One region of the Mesorhizobium sp. M0139 genome, then DNA from elsewhere that is predicted to be linked to it. Evidence: predicted binding sites of a transcription regulator. Region 1 holds the regulator's gene; each other region holds the start of a gene.
What was found. The regulator PhoB, encoded in region 1, activates phosphate uptake and scavenging genes when phosphate is short. The targets are predictions, from matches to a motif close to TGTCATNNANCTGTCAT.

Region 1 (9,612 bases):
CATGAACACCTTCATGGTCACCCAGCGCGTGTTGATGCCGGCGAGTTCCGCTGCCTCCGGATTGCCGCCGATGGCGAAGACATAGCGGCCGAAACGCGTGCGCTTGGTGATGAACGTCATGATGATGCCGACAATCACCGCCATCAGCACCGGTATGGCGATGCCATGCGCGATGAACAGCCCGCCTTCGGGAACGGTGATGCCGTTCTGCTGTGCGTACTGGCGCACGATGCCGATCGGCCATGGATAGGAATTGGCGATCCACACGGCGCCGAGGATGGCCGCGCAAGCGACCACGCCAAGCAGGGTCTCGGCCCAGACTGGGCGCAGTGGAAAGCTGAAGCGCTTGCGCTGCGAGCGACCGTTGAGCAGCGCGAAGGTGACCGCCGCGCAGGCGACGATGCCGACGATCCAGCTGGCAGCGGCGCCAATCGAGCCGCGTGGTCCGCCGCCCATCAGCTGGAAGGTGGCGTCGAGTGGCGCGACCGTGCGCCCGCTGGTTATGAGCCATGCCATGCCACGCCAGACCAGCAGGCCACCAAGCGTCACGATGAAGGCCGGAACCTGCATATAGGCGATGATGAAGCCCTGGAACGCGCCGATCAGCAGACCAAGCACCACGCCGGCGGCAAGCGCGACGACCCAGAGCCAGGGGTTTCCAAGCTGGAAGCCGATGACGCGAATCAGGAATTCGGCCTGTGCCACGCCCATGATCATGCCGATCACGCCTTCGACGGAGCCCACCGAAAGGTCGATGTTGCGCATGACGATGACCAGTACCATGCCGGTCGCCATGATCGCGACCGAGGACGTCTGCACCGACAGGTTCCAAAGATTGCGCGGCGTCAGGAAAAGCCCACCCGACAGGATATGTATGCCGACCCAGATGACCAGCAGCGCGCCGACCATGCCGAGCATGCGCGTGTCGAGCTCGGTCGCTTTCAGGAACCGGGCGACCGCGCCGAGTTCAGACGCTCGTGCCGTATCGGCCTGCGGATTTGAGGTCGTGTCGGTCATGATGTCCTCCAGCGGCTTGCCGTCTGGCGCGGATGCCGGACCACAGCCTAGAAGTTTGCCGCCGATGGCGGAAACACACAATTCTCGTAGAGAAAACGCCGCGGCTTGACAGCCGCGGCGCCTCATTTTCTTCAAGTCGTCGAGATCAGTTGCAAGCCGCGACGCTGCCGGCGGCGACGCCTGTGCAGACTTCGTCCTTCTTGATCCAGCCGGCGTCGATGACGACGTTGAGGTTGTCCTTGGTGATCGCGACGGGGGTCAGGAACAGCGACTTGACGGTGTTGCCGCCAGGCGTGGTGAAGTCCTTGGCGCCGGCAATGTCGCCCGTCTTCTTGCCATCGGCAAGCTGCGTGGCGATCTCGGCGGCGTTCTTGCCGAGTTCGCGCGCGTCTTTCCACACCGACACCGTCTGCGTGCCGAGCGCGATGCGGTTCAGGGCGGCATGGTCGCCGTCCTGGCCCGAGACCGGAACCGTTCCGGCAAGGCCCTGCGCCGTCAGCGCGGCGACAACGCCGCCGGCGGTGCCGTCATTGGCCGCAACCACGGCATCGACCTTGTTGTCATTGGCGGTCAGGAACTGTTCCATGTTCTTCTGGGCGTTGGCCGGCAGCCAGCCATCGGTATAGGCCTCGCCGACATTCTTGATCTTGCCCGAGTCGATGGCTTCCTTGAGCACTTCCATCGAGCCCGAGAACAGGAAATCGGCATTCGGATCCGAGCCCGAGCCCTTGATGAAGACATAGTTGCCTTCGGGCTTCGCCTTGAACACTTCGCGGGCCTGCATGCGGCCGACTTCCTTGTTGTCGAAGGTCAGGTAGAAGACGTCCTTGTTCTCGATCAGGCGATCATAGCCGACGACCGGAATGCCTTCGTCCAGCGCCTTCTGCACCGCCGGGCCGATGGCCGAGGCGTCCTGCGCCAGGATGATCAGCGAGTTGGCGCCCTGCGAGATCAGGCTTTCGACGTCGGTCAGCTGCTTGCCGGGATTGGACTGCGCGTCGGCCGAAATGTACTTGTCGCCGGCGGCTTCGATCGCCGTTTTCATCGCCGCCTCGTCGGTCTTCCAGCGCTCTTCCTGGAAGTTCGACCACGACACGCCGATGACCTTGTCCTTCGCCTGCGCGACCGACATCAGCGCCAGCGACATGGCGACACCCGCCAGCATGGCGGCTGCAAATCTGTTCATCATAATCCTCCCTGCGCCGCGTGCGGCGCGACAAAACTGGCCCGAGGGCCGGCACACAGAGGCCCTATTTTTTCGAGCCTCGAAAAAATACTGGTTCAATGATAAGGCGCTGTCAACATCGATAAGGCGCTGTCAACATCGATTCTGATGGATTCTGATGGCCTTGCCGAATTTTTTCGAGGTCCGCAATAAACAATGACAGGGCTGCCGGCGTCTGCCAATATTTGGCTGGTGCCGTCGAACGCCTTCACTATCATGAGGCGCGAGGAGGCCGGGAGGAAAACAAATGTCGGTTGGGATCCGCCACGACGATCTGCGCCGTCGCAACCGTGCGATGGTGATTTCGGCCGTGCGCCGGGCCGGCCAGCCGTCGCGGACCGAGATTGCGGCGACCACCGGCCTCAGCCACTCGACCATATCGGCAATCTCGTCTGATCTGATTCAAGAAGGCATCCTGATTGAAGGCAAACCTGGCGAGACCGGCGCACTGAAACGCGGCCGGCCGCAGGTGGGCCTTGGTCTCAACCCGGAAGCGGCGGCGGTGATGACCGTCGTGCTGTCGCTCAATTTCCTGTCCGTCACCGTCATCGACTATGCCGGCCACGTCGTCGCCGAGGAACAGCGCCGGCTGGACACGCTGACCAAGCCGCGCGACGAGCTGATTGGCGAATGCGTAGCAATCGTCCGGCGGCGGCTTGAGGATCCCGACCTCGATGTCCAGAGCATCGCCCGCATTGCCATGGGCATCCAGGGCATCACCGATTCGCAGGCGCGCGCCATGCTGTGGTCGCCGATCACGCCACTGACCGACATTGCCTTCGCCGACATGTTGGAAGCGGAATTCGGCATTCCTGCCACCATGGAGAACGATTGCAACATGATGGCGGTGGCGCTGCAATGGCGCCAGCCCGAGCGCTACCGCGACAATTTTATCGCCATCCTCTTATCGCACGGCATCGGCATGGGCCTGGTGCTGAAAGGCGAACTGTTCACCGGCACCCATTCCTCGGGCGGCGAGTTCGGCCACATGATCCACCGTCCGGGCGGCGCGCTCTGCCGCTGCGGGCGGCGCGGCTGCGTCGAGGCCTATGCCGGAAACTACGCCATCTGGCGCAGCGCCAAAATGATGAGCGAAGATGCCGAGCCGGTCGATATCGGCGACGCTGATATGCGCGCACTCGCCGCGCGCGCCCGCGAAACCGATGGCCCGGAGCGCGAAGCCTATCGCAGGGCCGGCGAGGCGCTCGGCTTCGGCCTCGGCAGCCTGTTTGCACTGATCGATCCGGCACCCGTCGCCATGGTCGGCGTCAGCGCCGCCGCCTTCGACTTGATCGAACCGGCATTGCGCGAAGCGATCGCCCAGACCGCCGGCGGCCAGCACTCGAAATCGATCTCCTTCGACACCGAGCCCAACGAGCTGCCGCTGATCCGCGAAGGCTGTGCCATGCGCGCGCTCGGCTTCGTCGATCAGGAGATTTTCGCGCCGGGCATTCAGGCCAAATCCGGCAAGCATGTCGCCTGAATGGCCGGCAACGGCGCGACGCGCAGCATCCTAGTCTTCCCTGATCGCGTAGCCGGCGCCGCGAATGGTACGGATGACATCCGGCATGCGGCCGTTGTTGACCGCTTTGCGTAAGCGCCCGACATGGACGTCGACGGTTCGCTCGTCGATATAGATCGTCTCGCCCCAGACATTGTCGAGCAGTTGGCTGCGCGAGAACACGCGGCCGGGATGGCGCATCATGAATTCGAGCAGCCGGAACTCGGTCGGTCCGAGCCTGATCTCGCTCTTCTTGCGGTAGACACGGTGCGACTCGCGGTCGAGCACGATGTCGCCGACCTTGAGCACGCTGGACAGCACTTCCGGCTTGGCCCGGCGCAGCAGCGCCTTCACGCGCGCCATGAACTCCGGCGTCGAGAATGGCTTGACCAGATAGTCGTCGGCACCGGTGGACAGGCCGCGCACGCGATCGCTTTCCTCACCGCGCGCGGTCAGCATGATGATCGGCAGCCGCTCGGTTTCGGGCCGCACTCTAAGCCGCCGGCAGAGCTCGATGCCGGAAACAGCGGGCACCATCCAGTCGAGCACCAGGAGATCGGGCACGTTTTCCTGCAGGCGGATCTCGGCCTCGTCGCCGCGTGTCACCACCTCGACCTGATAGCCTTCGGATTCGAGGTTGTAGCGGAGGAGCACGCCCAGCGGCTCCTCGTCCTCCACGACCATGATGCGTGGCGCGATCATAGGCAGTTCACCCTCATCAGGCCGGCGTGGCCATCGCCGTCTCGTCCTGCTTCGGACGATTGGCGGGCAATTGCTGGCCGGTCAGCACATAATACGCATTTTCGGCGATGTTGGTGACATGATCGCCGATGCGCTCAAGATTCTTGGCGCAGAACAAGAGATGCGTGCAGGCGGTGATGTTGCGAGGGTCTTCCATCATGTAGGTCAAAAGCTCACGAAACACGGACGTGTATTTGACGTCGATGCGCTCGTCGTCATTCCTGAGTTTTGCAAGCGCTGCCGCATCGGTGGCGGCATATTCCTCGACGACGCCTTGCACCTGGATCAGCACCAGTTGCGCCATGGCATCGATGGAGTGCGAGAGGTCGCGCGGCGTGACGCTCAAGCCCACGGTGCCGACGCGTTTGGCGATGTTCTTGGCGAGGTCGCCGATGCGCTCGAGGTCGCCCGCCATGCGGATCGAGCCGACCACGGCGCGCAGATCGTTGGCCATCGGCTGGCGCTTGGCGATCAGCGTGATGGCGCGGTCGTCCAGTTCGCGCTGGCGCGCATCCATGATGGCGTCGTCGGAAACGACACGCTGTGCCAGCGCATTGTCCGAATTGAGCAGCGCCCTGGTCGAGCCGCTGACCATCGAGCCTGCCAGATCGCCCATGTCGCGGATCAGCTTGCTGATCTGCCCGAGCTCTTCATCGAAGGAGGCGACGGTATGTTCACCCATGATCTTGGTCCTCGTGCCTGAAAATTCACCCGCCGGACGGCTCAGCCGAAGCGGCCGGTAATGTAGTCCTGGGTGCGCTTGTCGTCGGGGTTGGTGAACATCTTGTCGGTGGCGCCCTCCTCGACGAGATAGCCGAGATGGAACATCGCCGTGCGCTGCGACACGCGCGCCGCCTGCTGCATCGAGTGGGTGACGATGACGATCGTGTAGTTCTGGCGCAGTTCGTCGATCAGCTCCTCGACACGGGCGGTGGCGATCGGATCGAGCGCCGAGCAGGGCTCGTCCATCAGGATCACCTCCGGCGACACGGCGATGGCGCGCGCGATGCACAGGCGCTGCTGCTGGCCGCCGGACAGGCCGGTGCCGGGCTCCTGCAGGCGGTCCTTGACCTCGTTCCAGATCGCCGCCTTCTTCAGGCTCTGCTCGACGATCTGGTCCATGTCGGACTTGCGCTTGGCCAGCCCATGGATGCGCGGGCCGTAGGCGACGTTCTCGTAGATCGACTTCGGGAACGGGTTGGGTTTCTGGAACACCATGCCGACGCGGGCGCGCAGTTCGACGACATCGATGTTCTTGTCGTAGATGTCGTCTTCATCGAGCGTGATCTTGCCGGTCACCCGCGCCAAATCGATGGTGTCGTTCATGCGGTTGAGGCAGCGCAGGAAGGTCGACTTGCCGCAGCCGGACGGGCCGATCAGCGCCGTCACCTGGTTCTGACGCACGTCGAGATTGACGTCGAACAACGCCTGCTTCTCGCCGTAGAAGACGCCGACCTTGTCGCCGCGCATCTTGATGACTTCGTTCGACTTGGCGTTCATTTTGTCGCCCACTGCATTCTCAAGGGACTGTTCGGTCATGATGTTCATACCAAATTGCCTTTTTTCTACCAGCGCCGCTCGAAGCGGCGCCGGAGCACGATCGCGGTGATGTTCATGGCCATGAGGAAGACGAGCAGGATGATGATGGCGCCGGACATGCGCTCGACAAAAGCGCGCTCAGCCTCGTTTGCCCACATATAGATCTGAACCGGCAGCGCGGTCGCCGGATCGAAAGGCGTCGCCGGATAATCGGCGACGAAAGCGACCATGCCGATCAAGAGCAGCGGTGCTGTCTCGCCGAGCGCACGCGCCAGGCCGATGATGGTGCCGGTAAGGATGCCTGGGGCGGCAAGCGGCAGGATGTGATGGAACACCATCTGCATCTTGGAGGCGCCGAGACCTAGGGCCGCCGAGCGGATCGACGGCGGCACCGCGGCGAGGGCGGCGCGCGTGGCGATGATTATGGTCGGCAATGTCATCAAGGTCAGCACCAGGCCGCCGACGAAGGAAGCCGAGCGCGGCATGCCGAGGAAGTTGATGAACACGGCAAGGCCAAGCAGACCGAAGACGATCGACGGCACCGCCGCGAGATTGTTGATGTTGACTTCGATCAGGTCCGTAAAGCGGTTCTTCTTGGCGAACTCCTCCAGATAGATGGAGGCGGCGACGCCGATCGGCAGCGCCAGCAACAGCACGATCACCATCATGTAGAACGAGCCGATGATCGCCACGCCCATGCCCGACGTTTCGGGCCGGCTGGAGGCGCCATAGGTGAACAGGCCGGTGTTGAAATGCTCGGCCATCACGCCGTCGGCTTTAAGCTTGTTCATCCAGTCGATCTGCTGGTTGGACACCTTGCGGCGCGCTTCATCGACGCCGAGGTCGATCTGGCCCTTGAAGGCCGAGTCGAGGTTCGCGGCAGCCAGGATGTCGACGTCACGCGTCCTGCCGATCACCGACGGATCGGCGGAGACGATGTCGCGCAGCTGGACGCGGGCGCCTTCCGACAGGAAGCCCTTGAGCTTCAGCATCATCGGCTTGTTGGCCGGATCGATGCCGAGCTTGGCCACCAGTGCGTTTTCGGCGAGCTTGGGATAGTTCGCCTTGATCAGCACGGTAGGGTCGGTCGCGCGCTTGCCGGAGGGATCGATCACCTTCTCGTCGAAGGTGACCGGCAGCGTCACCGTCGTCTGCCAGAAGGCGGTGTAGCCTTTCGAGACGATGGTGATCAGCATGATGGCCAGGAACGCCAGGCCCACCGAGATCGCAATCACGCCATAGATGCGGAACCGGCGTTCGGCGGCATAGCGCGCCTTCAGCCCGATGTCGCGGCGCGGTCGCGCGACGGCGCCCGCCATCGTGTCCAGGGGGATGTCGGTCATTCGTACTGCTCCCGGTACTTGCGCACGATGTAGAGGGCGACGATGTTCATCACCAGCGTCAGCGCGAACAGCGTCAGGCCGAGCGCGAAGGCGACCAGCGTCTGCGGCGAGTTGAACTCGAGGTCGCCGGTCAGCTGGTTGACGATCTTGACGGTGATGGTCGTCATCGCCTCGAACGGATTGGCCGTCAGATTGGCGGCGACGCCCGCCGCCAGCACGACGATCATCGTCTCGCCGATGGCGCGCGACGCCGTCAACAGGATGGCGCCGACGATGCCGGGCAGTGCCGCCGGCAGGATCACCCGCTTGATCGTCTCGGAGCGGGTGGCGCCGAGGCCGAGCGAGCCGTCACGCATTGCGCGCGGCACCGCGGTGATGATGTCGTCGGACAAAGAGGACACGACCGGGATCAGCATGACGCCCATCACCAGACCGGCGGTGAAGATGCTCTGGCCCTGGATGAAGGGCGAGCCGCCGGTGAGTGCCGCCGACAGGTCGCGCAAGAACGGTCCGAGCGTGACAACGGCGAAGATGCCGTAGACGATGGTCGGAATGCCGGCCAGCAGTTCCAACGCCGGCTTGACCACCGAGCGCACACCGCGCGAGGCATATTCGGACATGTAGACCGCCGACATCAGCCCGACCGGCACTGCGACCAGAAGCGCGACGGCGGCGATGTAGAGCGTGCCGGCGAGTAGCGGGATCAGGCCGAACTGACCCTGGCTGCCGCCGGAACCGGCGGCGGCGAAACGCGGATCCCACACCGTGCCGAAGAAGAAGCTCATCGGCGATACGCTCTCGAAGAAGGTGATCGTCTGGAACAGCATCGACAGCACGATGCCGACCGTGGTCAGGATGGCGATGGTCGAGGCCGCAAGCAGCCCCCACAGCATCAGCTTCTCGACATTGTTGCGCGCCCTGGCGCGCGGCGCGATCTGCCTCAGCGCATAGAAGGCGCCGGCGACCGACAGCGCGAAGGTCAGCACGGCGCCGAACAGGCCGAGCCGGTCCTGGACCTGGTTCGCCTCGACCGCGATCGGGATCATATAGTCCTGTGTGTCGCTGGCCAGTGCCACGCCCTTGGCGGCGAGCAGCGGCTGCAATTCGGCGAAAGTAGCGGGAAGTGCGGTATCGCCATCGAGCCGGCGCAGGCCCTTGGCCAGGCTCTTCACCAGGCTGGCGTCGAGCGCTTCGCTGGCCACCTTTGTGTCGGCGGTGCGCTCGGGCAAAGCGGCATGGATGTGCCGGTCGAGATAGAAGGAAGAGCCGATATCCCAGACGGCGAGCAGCAGGACGGCAGGCAGGACCGCGAGCAGAAAGGCCCACCAGCCATGATAATGCGCGCGCGAATGCGGCTTGACCTTGCCGGTATCCTGCGCCGCTGCGCGCTGGCGGCCGATCACAAAAGCGACCACGCCTATGGCGATGACTATGGCGAGTACGAGCAAGGACGACATCACCCACCCCAGGGAAAATTCAGATCGCCGCCACCGTTGCGGCAAGCGGCGAAATCAGGGCGCGGATTTGGTCCGCGCCCTGATCCGGTCGGTTGATTACATCGTCTTTCCGGCGGCGAAGGCGTCGCGCTGGCCCTGACGTTCGGCGTCGGGAGCGGAAACCAGGCCGTACTGGGCGAGCGGGCTTTCCGGGCCGATCATCTGGTCATCAAGGAAGAACTCGACATATTCCTTGAGGCCGGGAACGACGCCCAGATGCGCCTTCTTGACGTAGAAGAACAACGGCCGCGACACGGGGTACGTGCCATCGGCGATGGTCTGCGTCGAAGGCACGATGCCTTCCACGGTAGCGACCTTCAGCTTGTCGGCATTGTTCTCGTAGAAGGCGAGGCCGAACACGCCAACGCCGGTCTTGTTGGAGTCGATGCGGGCCAGCGTCTCGGTGTAGTCGCCATCGATGTCGACAGCCTTGCCGTCCTTGCGGATGGCGATGCAGGTCTTGCCGATTTCCTTGTCGTCGGCGATGCCGGCAGCCTTCAAAGCGGCCTTGTCGCAGCCGGCGTCGAGCAGCTTGGTCTCGAACACTTCACGGGTGCCGTGCTTCTCACCCGGGATATAGGCGGCGATATCCCAGTCGGGCAGCTTCGGATTGACCTGGTTCCACTTGGTGTTCGGGTTGTCGACCAGCTTGCCGTCGACCACCAGCTTGGCGGCGAGCGCCTTGTAGATGTCGGCGGGAACCAGCGCCCAGTCCGGACCCTTGATGTCGGTGGCAAAGACGATGCCGTC
Region 2 (9,612 bases), on a different contig from region 1:
ATGCGACCCAAGGCAAGAAGGCCTGGCAGGCCGAAGCCTCCAAGGTGACGGCGTCGACCAACGCCGCCTTCCCTTCGGACGCGCAGGTGATCGGCGCCGTGCAGCGCGCGCTCGGGTCCGGCGTAACGCTGCTGAATGCGTCGGGCGGCCTGCCGGGCGAGTTGCACAAGCTCTGGCAGGCAGGCGCGCCCGGCTCGTACCATGGCGAATATGGCTTCTCGACCATGGGCTACGAGATTGCCGGCGGGCTCGGCGCCAAGATGGCCAAGCCCGACCAGGAGGTCGTCGTCATGGTCGGGGACGGCTCATACCTCATGATGAATTCCGAAATCGTCACGTCGGTGATGCTCGGCCTGAAGCTGACCATAGTGGTGCTCGACAACAGGGGTTATGGCTGCATCAACCGGCTGCAGATGGCCACCGGCGGCGCCAACTTCAACAACCTCCTGAAGGACGCGCGCCACGAGATCCTGCCCGACATCGACTTCGCCGCGCATGCGGCGAGCATGGGCGCTATTGCCGAGAAGGTGCCGTCGATCACCGGCCTGGAGACCGCGCTGCAAAAATCGAAAACCAACGACCGCACCACCGTGCTGGTCATCGACACCGACCCGCTGATTTCCACCGATGCCGGCGGCCATTGGTGGGATGTCGCGGTGCCGGAAGTCTCCGCACGGCCGCAGGTCAACGCAGCCCGCAAGGCCTATGACGAAAAGCGGCAGATGCAGACTATTGGCGATTGATGCTAAGTCAGCGCTGCCCCCTACCTCCCCCTTGTGGGGAGGTCGGACCGAAGGTCCGGGTGGGGGTCTGGCGCCGCACCCCACCCCGCTGCTTCGCAGCGACCCTCCCCACAACGGGAGGGTGAACAAGAAACCGGAGCTAAAACTTGAAAGCCAAACTGGGCATGTCCCCCATTGCGTGGTGGAACGATGATCTTGCCGAACTCAGCGACGACGTCTCGCTGGAAGAGTGCCTGCGCCAGTCGCGCTCTGCCGGCTTCACCGGCATGGAAATGGGCCGGCGTTTCCCAAACGAGCCCGAAATCATGCTGCCGATCCTGAAAAAGGCCGACGTGACGCTGTGCGGCGGCTGGTTCTCCGGCACGCTGGTTGATGAGGATATGGGCAAGAACAGGGATCGCATCCAGCCGATGATCGACCTGTTCAAGGCGGTGAATGCGCCTTGCATCGTCTATGGCGAGGTCGGCCGCTCGATCCAGGGTGATCGCTCCAAGCCTCTCGCCACCAAGCCGAAATTGTCGAACGACGAAATGAAGGCCTATGCCAGGCGCCTCACCGAGTTCGGCGAATGGTGCGCAGAGCAAGGCATGCCGCTGTCCTATCACCATCACATGGCGGCGGTGGTCGAGACCGAGCCGGAGCTCGATGCCTTCATGCGCCATTCCGGCGAAGGCATTCCGTTGCTGCTCGATGCAGGGCATCTCGCCTTTGCCGGTGGCGATGTGCTGCGCGCCATCGACAACCACCACAAGCGCATCAGCCATGTCCATGTGAAGGATGTGCGCATGGGCGTGATCGACGGGCTCGACCGCACGAAGCAGTCCTTTCTCGACGCCGTGGCGCTCGGTGCCTTCACGGTGCCTGGCGACGGTTCGCTCGATTTCGGCGCCATCGTGCAGCGCTTCGCCGACCATGGCTATGAAGGCTGGTTCGTCGTCGAGGCCGAGCAGGACCCGAAAAAGAACCCGCCGCTGAAGATGGCCCAAGTGGGTTACAGGGAGCTGATGCGGGTGATGACGGCGGCCGGCTACACGGTGGAAACGCAGGGTTTTCCCAATGCCTGAGGCGATCCAATGAAGGATTACGAGCACCCGTTCTTCCGGCCGCTGTGGCGGCGCGTTGCCGTCGTCGCCGTCTGCGTGATCTGGGCGGGAATAGAATTCGCCTCCGGCACGCCGTTCTGGGGTGTTATCGCGCTCGGCTTTGCTGGCTACGCGGTGTGGCAGTTCTTCTATCTTTACAAGCCGGTGGAGGAGAGCAAGGCTGCGCCTGATCGACCGAAGACCGGCGAAGCGAAGGCGGACGCCGAACCGAAGGAATGAAGCGGCCGCGGCTCGGAAGGAGCTTGCGGGTCGGACACTCGACACCTGGCTTATCGCCTACGTCGGTGATTGGTCGGAACGTCCCTCGCTTCGTCATCCTAGGGTCTTCGCGACGGAGCTTCGCTCCTGCTTCGCCCTAGGATGACGAAGTTGAGAGGCCGACCTCGAAGACATGCGATAGGAGAGACAAAACATGTCGAAACTGCTCGTCAAAGCCGACAAGGGCCATGGCCGCGTCGCCCATGTCACGCCCAAAAGCGCCGGATGGACCTATGTCGGCTTCGACCTGCACCGGCTGAAGCCGGGCGCGACCGCATCCGGCAAGACGCGGGATCGCGAAGTCTGCCTGGTGTTCGTCACCGGCAAGGGCACGGCAAGGGCCGGCGGCCAGGAACTCGGCCTGCTCGGCGAGCGCATGTCGCCCTTCGAGGGCAAGCCGTGGTCGGTCTATATTCCTGAGGGGTCGGATTGGTCGGTCACCGCCGACACCGATCTCGAGCTCGCGGTCTGCTCGGCGCCGGGCCTTGGCGGCGGCCTCCCGGTGCGCGTCATCGTCCCGGACGACCTCGGTCAGGAAGTGCGTGGCAAAGGCACCAACACGCGCTACGTCACCAACATATTGCCCGAGGGTAAGCCGGCCGACTCGCTGCTGGTGGTCGAGGTCATCACGCCCGGCAGCCACACATCGAGCTACCCGCCGCACAAGCACGACCAGGACAATCTGCCTGCCGAATCCTATCTCGAGGAAACCTACTACCACCGCCTCAACCCGCCGCAGGGTTTTGCCTTCCAGCGCGTCTACACCGACGCCGACAAGACCGGCGCCCGCGAGCTGGACGAAGCCATGGCGATCGAGGACGGCGATGTTGTGCTGGTGCCCAAGGGCTATCACCCCTGCGCCGCCTGCCACGGCTACGACCTCTATTACCTCAACGTCATGGCCGGGCCGAAGCGGACGTGGAAGTTCCACAACGCGCCCGAGCACGAGTGGCTGACGAAGGCCTGATCGGCCTTCGCTTGCGCCGGAAGCGGTTGGTCCAGCAGCAAAAAATCGTCGGCTAACGATCCATGGGGTCGATTTGCCTTCGAAAACCCGCATAAGCTTCGTCAATCCGTCATGGAAATCACCTATGGCAGCGGGCTGACGAGGATTTTTTTCGATGCGCTACGCCATCTATTTCACCCCAAGGCAGGACGAGCCGTTGGCGCGGATCGCCGCCAACTGGCTGGGCCGCGACCCCTTTGGCGCCGCCACCAGGCCGGTCGAGGCGGTGGGCGAGCTGTCGGCGGCCGAAGTCGCCTTTCACACCGCATCGGCGCGGCGCTACGGTTTTCATGCGACGCTGAAAGCGCCCTTCCGGTTGGCCGCCAACGAAACCGAAAGCTCGTTGCGCGCGGCGCTGGACGCCTTTGCCGAAGCAACGCCGACGGTCACCATCCCGCGCCTGGTCGTCAGCCAGATCGATGGTTTCTTCGCTTTGCTGCCGGAAGGCCCGCTGCCGCCGCTCAACCGTTTCGCCGATGATGTCGTGCTTAGCTTCGACCGTTTTCGCGCGCCGCTCACCGAGGCCGAGATCGAGCGGCGCAGCCCGGATTCGCTGAAGCCGGCCGAGTTCCGCAATCTCTGCCAGTGGGGCTATCCCTATGTGTTTGAGACCTTTCGCTTCCACATGACACTGTCCGGCCGGGCCGGGCCGCAGGAAAGCCAACGTCTGCGCGCGGCAATTGACAGCCTGTTCGCCGATGTGCTGCAGCAGCCGGTGCTGGTGGATGCGCTGACGCTGTTCGTCGAAACCGAACCGGGCGCTCCGTTCATGGTGCTTTCGCATCATGCGCTCGGCCGCCGCGCTGCCCGAAAAACCGCCTGACCGCAATTCGTCCGAGTAAGCAAGGACTGCCTGAATGACCGCCGAAACTGTTCTCCACAACGCCCGCATCGTGCTTGCCGACGAGATCGTCGAAGGGTCGCTCGTGCTGCGCGACGGTTTTATCTCCGGCGTCGACGCCGGCACCGGCCACACCGGCGGGAGCATGGACGGCGAGGACATGGGCGGCGACTACATCATTCCCGGCCTGGTCGAGCTGCACACTGACCATCTCGAAGGCCACTATGCGCCGCGCCCGAAAGTGCGCTGGAACCCGATCGCCGCCGTCCTTGCCCATGACGCGCAGGTGGCCACCGCCGGCATCACCACCGTGCTCGACGCTTTGCGTGTCGGCATGGACGAGGACGCGGATATTACCTCCGACGACATCCGCAAGCTCGCCGGCGCGATCGAGGACAGCGTCGCGAAAGACCGGTTGCGGGCCGACCATTTCCTGCACCTGCGCTGCGAGGTCTCGGCGCCGGATTGCTTGCGGGCTTTCGCCAATTTCGATGGCGACGGGCGGGTCAAGCTGGCCTCGCTGATGGACCATGCGCCGGGACAGCGTCAGTTCGTCAATCTCGAGACCTACGCCCATTACTATCAGCGCAAGCTGAAATTGACCGATCGCGACTTCCAATTGTTCTGCGAAAAGCGGATGTCGGAATCAGCGAAGAATTCGGGACCGAACCGGGTGGCGATATCAGCCGCCTGCAACGAGCGGGGCATTGTGCTGGCAAGCCATGACGACGCCACATCGGGCCATGTCGACGAAGCGATCGAGCAGGGCGTGCGCGTCGCGGAATTCCCGACCACGCTGGAAGCCGCCAAGGCCTCGAAGGATGCCGGGCTCGGCGTGCTGATGGGCGCGCCCAACGTCATGCGCGGCTCCTCGCATTCGGGCAATGTCTCGGCCCGCACGCTGGCCGGCGACGGCCTGCTCGACATATTGTCGTCCGACTATATCCCTTTCAGCCTGATCCAGTCGGCCTTCTTCCTCGGCGACGTCGTCGAGGGCATCTCCTTGCCGCAGGCGGTCGCGATGGTGTCGAAGAACCCGGCCGAGGCCATCGGCCTCAACGACCGCGGCGTCATCGAACAGGGCCGCCGCGCCGACCTCGTGCGGGTGCGCGTCGACGACCATGTGCCGGTCGTGCGCACCGTCTGGCGCCAAGGGCGGCGGGTCGCCTGATGGTCTCGGCGTCGATCGAGCGCGAACTGACCAGCGAGGCCTTTCCGGTCCGCAACGGCGTCTTCGTCGCCGTCGTCGGCCCGAGTGGCGCCGGCAAGGATACGGTAATCGGTTATGCCCGCACCTTGTTTGCCGACGAGACGAGGCTGGAGTTCGTCCGCCGGGTCATCACCAGGCCGAGCGATGCGGCAAGCGAGGATCACGACACGCTGGCCGACGCGGCCTTTGTCGAAGCCGAGGCCGACGGCGCCTTCGCCATTTCCTGGGAGGCGCACGGCCTGCGCTACGGCATTCCGGCCGATGTCGACTGGTCCATCGCCAATGGCCATGTCGCGGTCGCCAATGTCTCGCGCGCAGTCATCCCGGTGCTGCGGGAGCGCTATGCCAATCTGGCTGTCGTCGAGATCACCGCCTCGCCGGAAATCCTCGCCGAGCGTCTCGCCCAGCGCGGCCGCGAATCGCGCGGCGAAGTGCTGGCTCGGCTCGCCCGCAGCGCCAATGTCGCTTTGTCCGGCTCCGGCGTCACCTCGATCGACAATGGCGGCCGGCGCGAAGCCGCCGGAGAACGCTTCGCCGAGGTGCTGCGCAAGGCGATGGCCTTCTCGGATATATCCGGCGTGATGTAGCGCTACTCGGCCGCGACAGTCTTGCGGCTGGCATCGAGCATCAGCCGCCTTGCGCGGAACACGCCCCATTGCTGGTCGACCAGCACGCCGATCAGGATCACGCCGCCCATCACCGCGAAGTTGAGCGAGGACGGGATGCCGAGCAGATTGACCAGGTTCTGCAACTCCTGCAGCAGCACGGTGCCCAGGATGACGCCAACCAGCGAGCCTTCGCCGCCGCGCAGCGAGAAGCCGCCGAGCACGGCGGCGGCAATGGCGTAGAGTTCGTAGAACTGGCCGTGGCTGGCCGGCGAGATCGAGCGCGTGTACATGGCGAAATAGATCGCCGACAGCGCCGTCAGAACGCCGCAGATGACATAGGCGGCCATCACGACGCGGCCGGTGCGGATGCCCGAATATTTCGCCGCCTCTTCGTTCTTGCCGATGGCATAGAGGTAGCGTCCGAACACCGAGCGGTGCAGCACCACCCACATGACGATCGAAATGACGATCAGTGCGATGAAACTGTTGGGCACGCCATAGCTGCGGCCCGCGGTGAGGAATTCGAGCTCGGGAAAATTCTGGCCGAAGGCGAAGCCGGCGGTGCCGTCGGCGGTATAGAAACGGGCGACCCCGCGATAGATCAAAAGGCCGCACAGCGTCACCACGAAGGGCTGCAATTTCAGCCTTGTGATCAGCCAGCCATGCGCCAGCCCGATGATGCCGCCCAGCACCAGGATCAGCGGCAGCGCCAGCGGCCATGGCATGTCGCGCACAGCGATGAAATCGATGAACAGCGTGCCGAGCAGCGCCACCAGCGACCCCACCGACAATTCGATGCCGCCGGTGATGATGACGAAGGCCTGGCCGATGGCGAGGATCCCGAACAGGCCGATCAGGTTCGAGGTGTTGGCGAGGTTGATCGGCAAAAGGAAGCGCGGGTTGATGGCGGTCACCACGGCGCCGACCACCAGGATCAGGATCAGCAGGCCGAGATCTTTTTTGCTCATCGTCTTCTCCCCAATGCGCCGGACCGGCAATCGCCTGAAGCCCGCTAGTTTGCCGGCTTGCCGACCGCCAGCAACAGCACGTTTTCCTGGCTGAATTGTTCCTTGTCGAGAATGCCCGAGATCTGGCCCTCATGCATGACGGCGATGCGGTCGGACACGCCGATCACCTCTTCCATGTCGCTGGAGATCATCAGCACGGCGACGCCGGCATCGGCCAAGGCTCGCATCAGCCCGTAAATCTCGGCCTTGGCGCCGATATCGATGCCGCGCGTCGGCTCATCGAGGATCATCACCTTCGGGTTCATCGCCAGCCATTTGCCCAGCACCACCTTCTGCTGGTTGCCGCCCGACAGCGTGCCGGTTCGCGTCTGCACCGACGGCGCTTTGATGCCGAGATTCGTCTTCTGCTTCTCTGCGGTGGCGGCCTCGGAGCTTGCCGACACCAGTCTACGCTTCGCATGCGCCGGCAGGTTGGGCAGCGAGATGTTCTGCGCGATCGACAGGTCAAGCAAAATGCCGGTCAGCTTGCGGTCTTCCGGAACCAGGAAAATGCCATGCGCGACCGCATCGGCCGCCGAACCCAGCACAAGCGGCTTGCCGTCGAGTTCGAGCCCACCGCCAAGCGTGCTGTCTATGCCGAAGAACACCCGCGCCAGTTCGGTGCGGCCGGAGCCGACAAGGCCGGCGAGGCCGAGGATTTCACCGCGCCTGATGTCGAGGTCGACCGGCCGGGCAGGGTAGGCGGGGGTGCGGATGGCTTTGGCTGAGAGAGCCGTGGCGCCCGGCGCCCGAGCCGCCTCGGAGGCCTTCTCGCGCTCCTTCAGCATGCGGCCGATCATCAACTTGACCATCTGGTCGTGGTTGATGGCGCTCTTCGGCAAGGTGCCGGCCAGCATGCCGTCGCGCAGCACCACGACGCGGTCGGCGACGCGCTCGACCTCATGCAGCCGGTGCGAAATGAAGATGACGCTGATGCCATCGGTCTTCAGCGCCTTGATGACGTCGAGCAGCTTGTCGGTTTCGGCAAGCGGCAGGCTCGATGTCGGCTCGTCGAGGATCACCAGCCGTGCCTTGATCGACAGCGCCTTGGCGATCTCGACCATCTGCTGCTGGGCAAGCGACAGCGAGGCAACCGGCGTATCGGCGGAAAAGTTGGCGCCGACACGCTTCAGCAGCGGCGCCACCATTTCGCGCAGCTTGGCGCGGTCGACCAATCTCAGCGGCCCGCCGCGCAACGGCTCGCGGCCGAAGAAGATATTGGCGGCAACATCGAGGTTTTCGAACAGATTGAGTTCCTGGTGCACGAAGGCGATGCCCGACCCCAGGCTGCCTTCGACGGTGAGCCCGTCATGCGCAACGCCGTCGACGGTGATGGCGCCGCTGTCCGGCCTGGTGACGCCGCCGAGGATCTTCATCAAGGTCGATTTGCCGGCGCCGTTTTCGCCGACCAGGCCGATCACCTCGCCCGGCCTGACCTCCATGGAAAAACCATCCAGCGCCACCACGCCCGGATAAGTCTTGCGCACGTTCTCGAGGCCGAGGAACGGGGTGGTTGCGACGATGGATGGGTCGGAATAATTCATCACGCCATATTTGATCAGGCTTGCCAGCAGCCGGTGGGCTACAGACTGACGGGCCTTGGCCGGCCCGTCAACACGATCGCCGGCTCAAGGCGAACCCTGAGCCGGCGCAACTGCTCGTGGTCTCAGTTTCCGGACATCGCCTTCAGATTGGCGGCATAGGTGTCGACATCGTCCTTACCGATGATCTTGGTCGGGATGATGATCAGGCCGCCTTCCGGAATGCCTGATTTGTCGCCCTTGAGATAGGCGGCCATCAGCTTCATGCCCTGATAGGCCCACTCGAAGGGCTGCTGCACGACGGTCGCCGCCACGGTGCCTTCCTTGACGCCGCCCAGCGTGATCGGATCGTCATCGAAGCCGACGACGGTGATCGAGCCGAGCTTGCCGGCGTCGCGCAGCGCTTCATAGATGCGCGGCGTGTTGTAGGAATAGAAGCCGACCATGCAGGTGATGTCGGGGCTGGCGACCAGCGCGTCCTCGACATTCTTCTTGGCGCGCGCCTGGTCGATGTCGTCGCCGCGCACGTCCACCAGTTCGATCTTGCTGCCGGCGAGGCCGTCCTTCATGCCCTGGATGCGTTCCTTGGCATTGTCGGCGCCGAGCAGGCCGACGAAGCCGAGGCACTTGCCGCCGTCCGGCATCGCCTTCTTGGCGATCTCGGCCGCCTGCTTGCCGGCGTCGACATTGGACGAGCCGATATAGGCGACGCGCTTGGTCTGCGGGGCATCGGAGTCGGTGGTGAACAGCGCCGTTTCCGACGCGATCTTGTTCAGGCCGTCGGTCGAGGTCTTGGGGTCGACGGCCGAGACCATGATGCCCTTGACGCCGGCGGTCACCAGATCGTCCATCAGCCGCTGCTGGATGGCGACCGAGGACTGCTCGGGATATTTGAGTTCGAGATTGTAGTCGGGCAATTCGGCCTGCGCCTTCTTGACGCCGGCTTCGGCGGCCTTCCAGAAATCGGAAGCGCCGTTGACGACGAAGGCAAGCGTCGGCTTGTCGTCGGCGCGCGCAATGGCTGTCGCGGTCAGGCCAAGCAGCAGGGCTGCGGTGGCCACGGATGCATGTCGTATCAAGGATTTCATGTTCAACCTCCCGTTTTGGCTCAGTCGTCGGACTGAACCGATCTTGCATTCACTGACTTGCCGCTCGCGATTTGGACGCCCTCCTCCTCAGGGGTTCCCGGCGCTGAAGAATGGCGTCGTCGGTCGCGATCACGGACTTTAGAGACTCATCCCGTGCTCGTAAATAGTCTGATTTGTCTGACATATCACATGTCCGAGACCAAGCTT
Region 3 (9,612 bases), on a different contig from region 1:
GACCGGGGCCGAGCGCGACCGCGCCGCCATCCAGACGCATGATATCGGTCTGCATCTGAAGAAGGACGCCGCCGGCGAGCTCGGCTTTGCCGTCTATGTCGGTGGCGGCCAGGGCCGCACGCCGATGGTGGCGCGCAAGATCCGCGACTTCCTGCCGGAAGCCGACCTGCTGTCCTACTGCACCGCGATCCTGCGCGTGTACAACCTCTATGGCCGCCGCGACAACAAGTACAAGGCGCGCATCAAGATCCTCGTCCACGAGACCGGCGTCGAGGAAATCACCCGCCAGGTCGAGGCCGAATGGCAGGAGCTGAAGGACGCCGAGCTGAAGCTGCCGGAAGCCGACATCCGTGCCATCGACGCCTATTTCGCGCCGCCGGCACTGACCGCCCGGCCGGAAGGCGACGCGGCGATCAAGCTGGCGCGGCTCGATTCCAAAAGCTTCTCGGATTGGCTCGACCAGAATGTCGTGACGCATCGCCATCCCGACTATGCCGCGGTGACGATTTCGCTGAAAGGTATCGGCGAAGTGCCGGGCGATGCCACCGACAGCCAGATGGAAGCGGTTGCCGACATCGCCGAGAAATACGCGTTCGACGAACTGCGCGTCAGCCATGAGCAGAACCTGATCCTGCCGCATGTGGCGCGCGCCGATTTGAAAGCGGTCTACGACGCTTTGGTCGACATTGGCCTCGCGACGGCCAATTCCAACCTGATCAGCGACATCATCGCGTGCCCTGGCCTCGATTATTGCGCGCTGGCGACAGCGCGCTCGATCCCGATCGCGCAGGAGATTTCGCTTCGCTTCGCCTCGCTGGAGCGGCAGCGCGAGATCGGCGAATTGAAGCTGAAGATTTCCGGCTGCATCAATGCCTGCGGACATCACCATGTCGGCCATATCGGTATCCTCGGCGTCGAGAAGAAAGGCTCCGAACTCTACCAGGTGACGCTTGGCGGATCGGCCGACGAGAACACCTCGGTTGGCGAAATCATCGGCCGCGGCTTCTCTTCGGAAGAGATCACGGACGCCATCGAGCAGATCGTCGACACCTATCTCGGCCTTCGGCTCGGTCCCAGTGAACGTTTTATCGACGCCTACCGCCGTGTCGGTCCCGCGCCGTTCAAGGAGGCGCTCTATGCTGGCGAAACCAAGGCCGCTTGACCGCATCGTCGACGTCGACGACAGCATCGCCGCCAAAGCGGCGGGCTTCGACGCGCTGTATGGACATCTGAGCCCGCTCGACATCATCGAACGCGCGGCGAGCGAATTGTTTCGTGACGAGATCGCCGCCGTGTCGTCCTTCGGCGCGGATTCCGCCGTCCTGCTGCATATGATCGCCAAGGTCGACCGCACGCTGCCGGTCATTTTCCTAGACACCGGCAAGCATTTCGAAGAGACGCTGGGCTATCGCGATGCGCTGGTCGCCGATTTCGGGCTGACCAACATCAGGGTGATCAAGCCCGAAGACGCGGCGCTCGAGCGGGTCGATCCGACCGGCAATCTGCACCAGAGCAACACCGATGCCTGCTGCGACGTGCGCAAGGTCGAGCCGCTGGCGCGCGGCGTCGCCCCCTTCCGGGCCTGGCTGACCGGCCGCAAGCGCTTCCAGGCGGCGACGCGAGCCGCGCTGCCGGTGTTCGAGGCGGTCGGCCCGCGCGTACGCGTCAATCCGCTGGCGCACTGGACGACATCCGACCAGGCTGACTACATGCGCGCGCATGCGCTGCGCGAAAATCCGCTGGTTGCGTACGGCTATCTGTCGATCGGCTGCTTCCCATGCACGCAGCCGGTGCAGCCGGGCGAGGATGCGCGAAGCGGACGCTGGGCCGGTCATGCCAAGACCGAGTGCGGCATCCATCTGTCGGGACTGGAAGTGTCGCTGACCGACGCATCCCTTTAAGCTATGGTGATATTCAGGTGAGGCTGGCCTGCAGCGGCGGCTTCCGCTCGGAGGCCGCCGGTTTCGTGTGGACCGGCTTTCGCGGACTTTCGATTTTTAGGGCTTTAGGAATTTTCTATGACTGAACAGACCACAGCGGAGACCCGCCTCTGGACCCCGACGGGTTTTCGCGAAGACGAGTGGACACATGCCGAAAGTGCGGATGCACTGACGGGCAATGGCCGCTTCATCCTGCCGTTGCAGGCATTTCTCGGCCTCGATGCCGAAGTGCGGCGCTCGGCCAAGGAGCGGCTTGGCGTCGCGCTGCAACCCGGCGACCAGCTGGAAAAGATCGTGGATCTGCTGGAGCAGCTGTCGCTGGTGGCGCTGGCCTTTCCGGCCTTCAGCGACGGCCGCTCGTTTTCCAAGGGCGAATTGCTGCGCAGCCGCTACGATTTCGAGGGCGCGGTCCGCGCCACGGGCCAGGTGCTCGTCGACCAGCTGCCGCATATGCTGCGCCTCGGCTTCGACGAGTTCGAGATCTCCAACCCGGTTCTGCTGAAGCGCCTCGAAGAAGGCCGCACAGGCGGGCTGGGCCTTTACTATCAGCCGACCGATGCATCGGAGCCGAAGGGGCCGAAATACTCCTGGCGGCGCGTTCGCAACAGCTGACGCCGCGGCAATCCCCCTTGTCTTTACAAAGACTATGATCGGGTCTTCTCTTGGCTGTCCGGACGGAAATATCCGCCGGGGGCGAGGGAGGAATCGGCGCTCATCGGCGGCAACACCAATGCACCGACCATCATGATCGCCGAAAGGCGGCTGACATGATCAGGGCTGCAGGGTAATGCGCGACGAACGCAAGGCTGCCTGAGCCGGTTTTTGGGAGATGCCGCCGCGCCTTTGGTGCGGCGGTTTATTTCTTTGTCTTACGGAATTCCCAAGCGAAAGCCCGGGAAAACCGCATCACACTTTGCTGGGATTGCTTTCAGGCCAAGGCCCGCGCTTCGCGAAACGAGATCAGCTTGCGGCGGTTCTCGTCCCACAACGCCAGCTTGACGCAGCGCAGGCTGTCGAGGAGCGTGACGCGGCCGATGCCGCGCAGTTCGGGATAGTCGCGCAGCACTTCCTGCAGCCGGTAGCCCGGCACCTTGGCCGAGAGATGGTGCACGTGATGGACGCCGATATTGCCGGTGAACCAGTTCAGCACCGGCGGCAAATCATAATAGGACGAGCCGTGCAGGGCGGCACGCTGGAATTCCCACTCTTCGTCCTTCGCCCATTCCGTCTCCTCGAACTGGTGCTGGACGTAGAACAGCCAGATTCCGGCCGATCCGGCCAGGATCACGATCGGCAAATGGACGATCAGGAAAGCGCCGGGGCCGACCAGCCAGATAAGCAGCGCTGCCGCGACCGCGATGCCGAGATTGGTGGTCATCGACGACACCCAGGGCGTCAGGCCGCCGCGCATCATGCCGACCGGCAGCCTCTGCTCGAAGATGAACAGCCAGATCGGGCCAAGGCCGAACATCACCAGGGGATGGCGGTAGAGACGATAGGCAAGGCGTCCCCGCCAAGACAGCTGCCGGTATTCAGCAACCGTCAACGTCCTGATATCGCCCATGCCGCGCTCGTCAAGATTGCCGGCGCTGGCGTGATGGGTGGCGTGCGCGCGCCGCCAGCAATCGTAAGGGGTCAGCGTCAGCACGCCGAGCGCGCGGCCGATCCAGTCGTCGGCAGTGCGGTTGGCGAAGAAGGAGCCGTGGCCGCAATCGTGCTGGATCATGAAGATCCGCACCAGAAAACCGGCGGCGGGAAGGATCAGGATCAAGCCCCACCAGTGGCCATAGGAATAGGCTGCCGAAGACAGCGCCCACAGCGTAACGAAAGGAATAAGGGTGATCGCGAGTTCAAGAGTGCTGCGTCGCCGGTCGGGCTTCTTGTAGCGCGCCAGGATCTTCAACCAGGCGCGCTTGCTGTTGGCGGCCGTCTCGGGGGAAATCATGTTCATCAGGAAGCATAGGCGGGGCGTCCCGCTGCCGCAAGGAAAAGCTCACGCAAAATTACTGCGCGTAATTGTCGCGCGATTGCATCGCTATTGACGGCGTCGGCCGCCGGCCATGCTGGCTTCTATGCCGTCCAGCCGGTCGAGCAGGTCCCGGAAACGGGCGGGAATGTCGGCCTCGGTGCGGAAGGCCGGCAAGGTGCGCAAGAAGCGCGTCGTCGCCTCGGTGCCGAACTGGCGCCTGATGTCGGCGGCGAGCTCTTCGCTTCTGTTGCCAGTATTGCGGTCCATTGTCTCAAATCCTGTGTCGGTTTCAAAACTCCTCCAAGCTTTGAATGGTTCCCCATAGCGGGGTATTGGCAAGCAAAGGCTGCCGTTACGGTAAAGTTTGAATTAATTTTGAACGTCTTTGCGTCCCGCACCAAGTCCGACGGGCAGCCCGCAACATTGCCTGCTGTTAGGCGTCCTCCTGGGCTTGCCCCTTGATTTTTGGCCGCCAAACCTCGATATCGGGCGCAAATCCAAACCATTCGAATGACGGGAAATGGCGATGAGCGACCAGACAAAAGACGAACGCGCGCCCGAGGATATCGAAACGGCCGAGGCCGAGCGCACGCAAGGCGGCATTGACGGCGACTATGAAGCGCTGGTGCGGCTGCTGAAGGAAAACGAGGAGCTGAAGGACCGCGCGCTGCGCGTCGCGGCCGAGATGGAGAATCTGCGCCGCCGCACCGCCCGCGACGTGCATGATGCGCGCGCCTATGCGGTGGCCAATTTCGCCCGCGACATGCTGTCGGTGTCGGACAATCTGCGCCGCGCACTCGATGCTATCCCCGCCGAGGCGAAAGCAGCCGGAGATGCCGGCTTCAAGGCGCTGATCGACGGCGTCGAGATCACCGAGCGCGCCATGCTGTCGACGCTGGAACGGCATGGGGTGAAGAAGCTCGAACCGGAAGGTGAGAAGTTCGACCCGAATTTCCACCAGGCGATGTTCGAAGTGCCCAATCCCGATGTGCCGGCCAACACCGTCGTCCAGGTCGTGCAGCCGGGCTATTCGATCGGCGAGCGCGTGCTGCGGCCGGCCATGGTCGGGGTCGCCAAGGGCGGCCCCAAGATCGCGGCCACCGAAGCGCCGGTCGAGCCGGGGCCGGTGAACGAGCAGGCCGAGAAGGATGCGTGAGTAGGGAATAGGCAGTAGGGAATAGGGAATAGGGAATAGGGAATAGGCAGGCGTATCAATCGCGCGGCTTCGTGTTATTCATACTTTCCCTAATCCAAATCCCTACTACCTCATGTCCCTGACACCCATCGACCTCCTCGACTATGCCGGCGTCGCCGTCTTTGCCGCGACCGGGGCGTTGGCGGCTTCGCGCAAGCAGCTCGACATTATCGGCTTCCTGTTTCTGGCCAGCGTCACCGGCATTGGCGGCGGGACACTGCGCGACGTCATCCTCAACCTGCCCGTCTTTTGGGTCGCCAACTCCGGCTATGTCTTGGTTTGCGCGGCGGTTGCGGTGCTGGTCTTCTTCATCGCCCACCGCGTCGAATCCCGCTGGAAATGGCTGCTCTGGCTCGACGCCATCGGATTGGCGGCCTTTTCCGTAATGGGCGCGGCCAAGGGGCTGGCCATCACCGGCTCGCCGGTCGTCTCCGTTGTTATGGGCGTGCTGACCGCTACGTTCGGCGGCATCCTGCGCGATCTGCTGGCCGGCGAGCCATCGGTGCTGCTCAGGCCCGAAATCTACGTCACCGCCGCACTCGCGGGCGCCGGCCTCTACACACTTGGCGATCTCGCCGGCCTGCCGCCGCTCGCCTCGGATGTCGCCGGCTTCGCCGCGGCTTTCCTGGTGCGCGGCGGCGCGCTGAAATTCGGTTGGACGTTTCCATCCTACAAGAGCCGCCCGGGACGGCGACCGGAGGATATTCCATAGGGAGGGGATTAGTGAGTAGGGAGTAGTCAGTAGTCAGGAATCCCGGCAGCCTTCACTACTGCCTACTGCCTACTGCCTACTGCCTCACGCCGCAAAGCGCTGCGCTTCCCCGCCATAATAGTTGACGTAGCGGGCGCCGATTTCCTTGACCGGCATCACCACGAACACATCGACCGTGGAGAACTCACGGTCGATGACGCAGCCGTCGCCGATGCGGGCGCCGACGCGCAGATAGCCCTTGACCAGCGGCGGCATGGCCGCGATCGCCGCCTTGGCGTTGACCGCCTCGATCGGCATCAGATCCATCGAGCAATAGCGCCCGGAGACCGCCCGCACATCCCAGGCGGAGTTGGTCCGGCAGTGATGGGCAAGGTAGGTGAGCGCCTCGGCATGCGCAGCCGGCACCGTGCCAGGGAACGAGGCACAACCGGTCATCACGCCGATCTCATAGTGGTTGATGTAGGCCCAGATGCCTTGCCACAGCGCCTCGATGGTGCGCTTCGAGCGGTATTCCGGCAGCACGCAGGAGCGGCCGAGCTCAAGGAAGCGCTGGCCAGGATGGCGGGCGATCAGCTTAGTCAGTTCGAACTCGCCTTCGGAATAGAAGCCGCCGGCGGTCGCGGCAATCTCTTGCCGCAGCAGGCGGTAAGTGCCGACGATGCGGCGATGCTCGGGGCCGGAGATCGAAGTGTCCAGCACGAGGAGATGGTCGCACAGCGGGTCGAAGCGGTCGGCGTCGCGCCGGTCCTGCGCCTGGAACAGGTCCTTCCTGGCGCCAAGCTCGTCATAAAACACCCGGTAGCGCACTTCCTGGGCGGCGGCGATTTCGGCCTCATTGCGGGCAAGCCGCACTTCGAGATTGCCGATACGGCCCAGCGGTGCGCCTGTTGCGACGGCATCGGCGTTCCGCGCGGCGAGCAAAGCGCCGCCTGCGCTGGGCCGAGTGTCACATTCCGGCATAACTGTATGCACGAGTGATTCTCCTTCGAGCCATCCCTCTTGGCACGGGGATACGGTGTAGGTGCAACAGGATTGTGACAGTACCGTGATACGGCGCGACGGGCAATACTTCGTCGGCTGGCGAAAACCCTCATTCGGCTACCTACGTGACGCGAGGATTGCGCCAGCGTCGCCTTGAAGCGCGTCGCGCTGGGACGATTCACGCGACGCGCTTTAAGTCTTTGTTTTGTGCATGTCGTCTTCTCAAAACCGGGGCCACTTTTGAGCGACATGAATTCAGGCGGCCACCTGGCCCTCGACGGCATGGACCAGCGCGTCGGGATCGAGCGGCTTGGTGACAAAGCCGCTGGCGCCATGGGCGAGCACGGTGTGACGGGTCTTTTCCTGGCTGTCGGCCGAAAGCACCATGATCGGAACCGGCGGCACAGCCATTTCCTCCTCGTGGCGGCGGATGGCGGCGATCGCGTCCAGCCCGTCCATGACCGGCATGTGCAAATCCATCAGCACCACATCGAAGCGATTTTTCAGCCCGGCTTCGGTCACCGCCTCGACCGCGGCCTTGCCATTGCCGACCACTTTCACGCGATGTCCCGCCTTCAAAAGCGTGGCGCGGGCAAGCATGGCGTTGATGTCGTTGTCTTCGGCGATCAGCACCGACAAACCTTGCTGGCGCCCGCCATGGGCACGAAGCGAGGACGCGCCGGTCTTTTCCGGCTTGGGCGGCGGCAAGGCAGGGGCATGACTGGTCAGCAGCACGCGCAGCAGGGTTTCGCCGCGCACCGGCCTCGCCAAGAAGGTGGCGTAGCCGCTGGTGCGGAATTCGCCAAGCATGCCGCGGTCGGTCGGCGCGATCAGCGTGATCGCCTCGCAATCGGCAAAGCCACTCTGGCGCAGGCGCTTGAGCAGTCTGCCGTCGCCGTCCTCCAGGGCCGCGTCGATCAACAGCACATCGCAATGTTCGGCGAAGGGCGTCGCCTGGGAAGCAGTTGCGGCGACGTCGACGGCGCCGCCATGGGCGCGGATGGTGCGGGCGATGGCGTCCGCCTCGACGGCGTTCTTCGACACGATCACGGCGCGCCGGCCGGCGAGGATGTTCTGCCGGTTCTGCGGTGCTTCGGTTGCTCCTGCGGCCGGGATCTCGAAGACGAATTCCGATCCCTCGCCAAGCCGGCTCGACACCGAAATGGCGCCGCCCATGGCGGTCACCAGCCGCCTTGAGATAGCAAGACCGAGGCCGGCGCCGCCATGGGTGCGGGTCGAGGTGCCGTCGGACTGTTCGAATTCCTCGAAGATGCGCTCCATATCGTCTTCGCGCAGGCCAGGGCCGGTGTCGGCGACGGTGAAGCAGATGCGGTCGCTGATCTCGGTGCGGGCCCGTGCAACCGAAACCAGCACGCCGCCGGTGTCGGTGAACTTGATCGCATTGCCGATCAGGTTGAGCAGCACCTGCCTGACTCTTCCCGGATCGGCCATGATCATCTGTGGCACGTCGGGCTCGACATGACAGCCGAGGCCGATGTTCTTGGCGAAGGCTTTCGCCGCCATCAGTTCGATGATGTTGTCGGCGATTTCGCGCAGCGATGTCGGCTGCGGCTCCGGGTCGAAACGGCCGGCCTCTATCTTGGAATAGTCGAGCAAATCCTCGATGAGCGCCAAAAGGGCGCTGGCCGAGGTCGAGACAGCGCCGACATAGGTGCGCTGCTCGGGCGACAGATTGGTGTCAGCCAGAAGCTTGGCCATGCCCATGATGCCGTTCATCGGCGTGCGGATCTCATGGCTGACGGTGGCGAGGAAGCGCGACTTGGCCTGGCTGGCATATTCGGCGCGCTCACGCGCGGTGATCAACGAGGATTCGGCGCGCTTGCGGGCGGTGATGTCACGGGCAATCGCCCGGTGCGAGACGGCGCCGCTATCCTTGTCGCGCACCGACAGTTCGATCCACGAGAACCAGCGCGGACCGTTCGGCGTGCGGATGGAGACGTCGGTGGAACTCAGGCATTCGTGATCCGAAAAGGCGGCGTCGGGGACGATGCCGACATCGATGCCGTGTTCGGCGAGGGTCCTGCCGGCAAGGTCGCGTTGGTCGGTTCCGACGAGGCTGGCGAAAACCTTGTTGGCGTAGACGATGTGGCCGTCGCGGTCGCGGTGGACGACGAGATCGCCGAGCGCATCAATCAGCCCGCGAAAACGCTCCTCGCTCTCCTGCATCTCCCACATGCGGTCGGCCAGCGTCTCGATTTCGGCGCGGCTACGGGCCGCGGTTTCGTCGAGCAAGGCCGCCGCGCGGCGGACGGTGCGCCGGCTGCGCAGGTGCATGGCGACGCCGGCAAGGCCTGTCGCCAGCAGGCCGAGGGTGATGAAGATCGGCGCACCGGTGAGGTGGGAGAGGCCCGCCAGCACGACACTGGCGACCACCGTCAGGAACGGCAGGCCCTCGGACGTGGCGCGCGGCAAATCCGGCGCCAGAGGCGGCGACGCAACACGCTGCCGCTTCGCCGTCGCCGGACTCGGCCCGTCGACGCTTTCGGCACGGCTCTTCTCTTTCCTGGCGGACTCCGCGATCATGCGGAACTCCTTGCAGATAGAGATTATGGAAAAGCGCGGCGGATCGTTCGAATTTTAGCGGTCATGCATTTTTGGCGGTTTTCCGCATCGCCTGATCTTTTCCGAAACCTGATTCCCTTTCGGGATCATGCTTCGGGAGCCTCACATATCGACAACCACGCGGCCCCTGATCTTGCCCTCGACGATGTCATGGGCGGCGGTGATGATGCCGTCGAAGCCGATGGTCGTCGACAGGCCGGCGAGCTTCTTGAGATCAAGATCGCTGCCGATG

Region 2: a site for PhoB is predicted at 3,168-3,184, ahead of NKJ58_RS26640 (DUF1045 domain-containing protein). Genes of this name have one in related genera too.
Region 3: a site for PhoB is predicted at 6,840-6,856, ahead of olsB (l-ornithine N(alpha)-acyltransferase). Genes of this name have one in related genera too.

The regions. Positions count from the first base shown of each region.
Region 1 covers NZ_JAMYTN010000011.1:185,670-195,281, forward strand. The annotation lists gene NKJ58_RS20270 (sugar ABC transporter permease) at 1-1,017, opposite strand, end outside; gene xylF (D-xylose ABC transporter substrate-binding protein) at 1,163-2,203, opposite strand; gene NKJ58_RS20280 (ROK family protein) at 2,490-3,725, shown strand; gene phoB (phosphate regulon transcriptional regulator PhoB) at 3,756-4,445, opposite strand; gene phoU (phosphate signaling complex protein PhoU) at 4,462-5,166, opposite strand; gene pstB (phosphate ABC transporter ATP-binding protein PstB) at 5,208-6,032, opposite strand; gene pstA (phosphate ABC transporter permease PstA) at 6,050-7,366, opposite strand; gene pstC (phosphate ABC transporter permease subunit PstC) at 7,363-8,823, opposite strand; gene NKJ58_RS20310 (substrate-binding domain-containing protein) at 8,920-9,612, opposite strand, start outside.
Region 2 covers NZ_JAMYTN010000019.1:16,923-26,534, reverse strand. The annotation lists gene iolD (3D-(3,5/4)-trihydroxycyclohexane-1,2-dione acylhydrolase (decyclizing)) at 1-743, shown strand, start outside; gene iolE (myo-inosose-2 dehydratase) at 890-1,807, shown strand; gene NKJ58_RS26650 (hypothetical protein) at 1,817-2,065, shown strand; gene iolB (5-deoxy-glucuronate isomerase) at 2,259-3,071, shown strand; gene NKJ58_RS26640 (DUF1045 domain-containing protein) at 3,226-3,933, shown strand; gene NKJ58_RS26635 (alpha-D-ribose 1-methylphosphonate 5-triphosphate diphosphatase) at 3,968-5,122, shown strand; gene phnN (phosphonate metabolism protein/1,5-bisphosphokinase (PRPP-forming) PhnN) at 5,119-5,748, shown strand; gene NKJ58_RS26625 (ABC transporter permease) at 5,751-6,737, opposite strand; gene NKJ58_RS26620 (sugar ABC transporter ATP-binding protein) at 6,782-8,320, opposite strand; gene NKJ58_RS26615 (sugar-binding protein) at 8,443-9,405, opposite strand.
Region 3 covers NZ_JAMYTN010000008.1:188,184-197,795, reverse strand. The annotation lists gene NKJ58_RS16080 (nitrite/sulfite reductase) at 1-1,162, shown strand, start outside; gene NKJ58_RS16075 (phosphoadenylyl-sulfate reductase) at 1,137-1,901, shown strand; gene NKJ58_RS16070 (DUF934 domain-containing protein) at 2,019-2,552, shown strand; gene NKJ58_RS16065 (fatty acid desaturase) at 2,869-3,891, opposite strand; gene NKJ58_RS16060 (hypothetical protein) at 3,976-4,176, opposite strand; gene grpE (nucleotide exchange factor GrpE) at 4,436-5,065, shown strand; gene NKJ58_RS16050 (trimeric intracellular cation channel family protein) at 5,184-5,816, shown strand; gene olsB (l-ornithine N(alpha)-acyltransferase) at 5,901-6,776, opposite strand; gene NKJ58_RS16040 (response regulator) at 7,053-9,341, opposite strand; gene acuI (acrylyl-CoA reductase (NADPH)) at 9,483-9,612, opposite strand, start outside.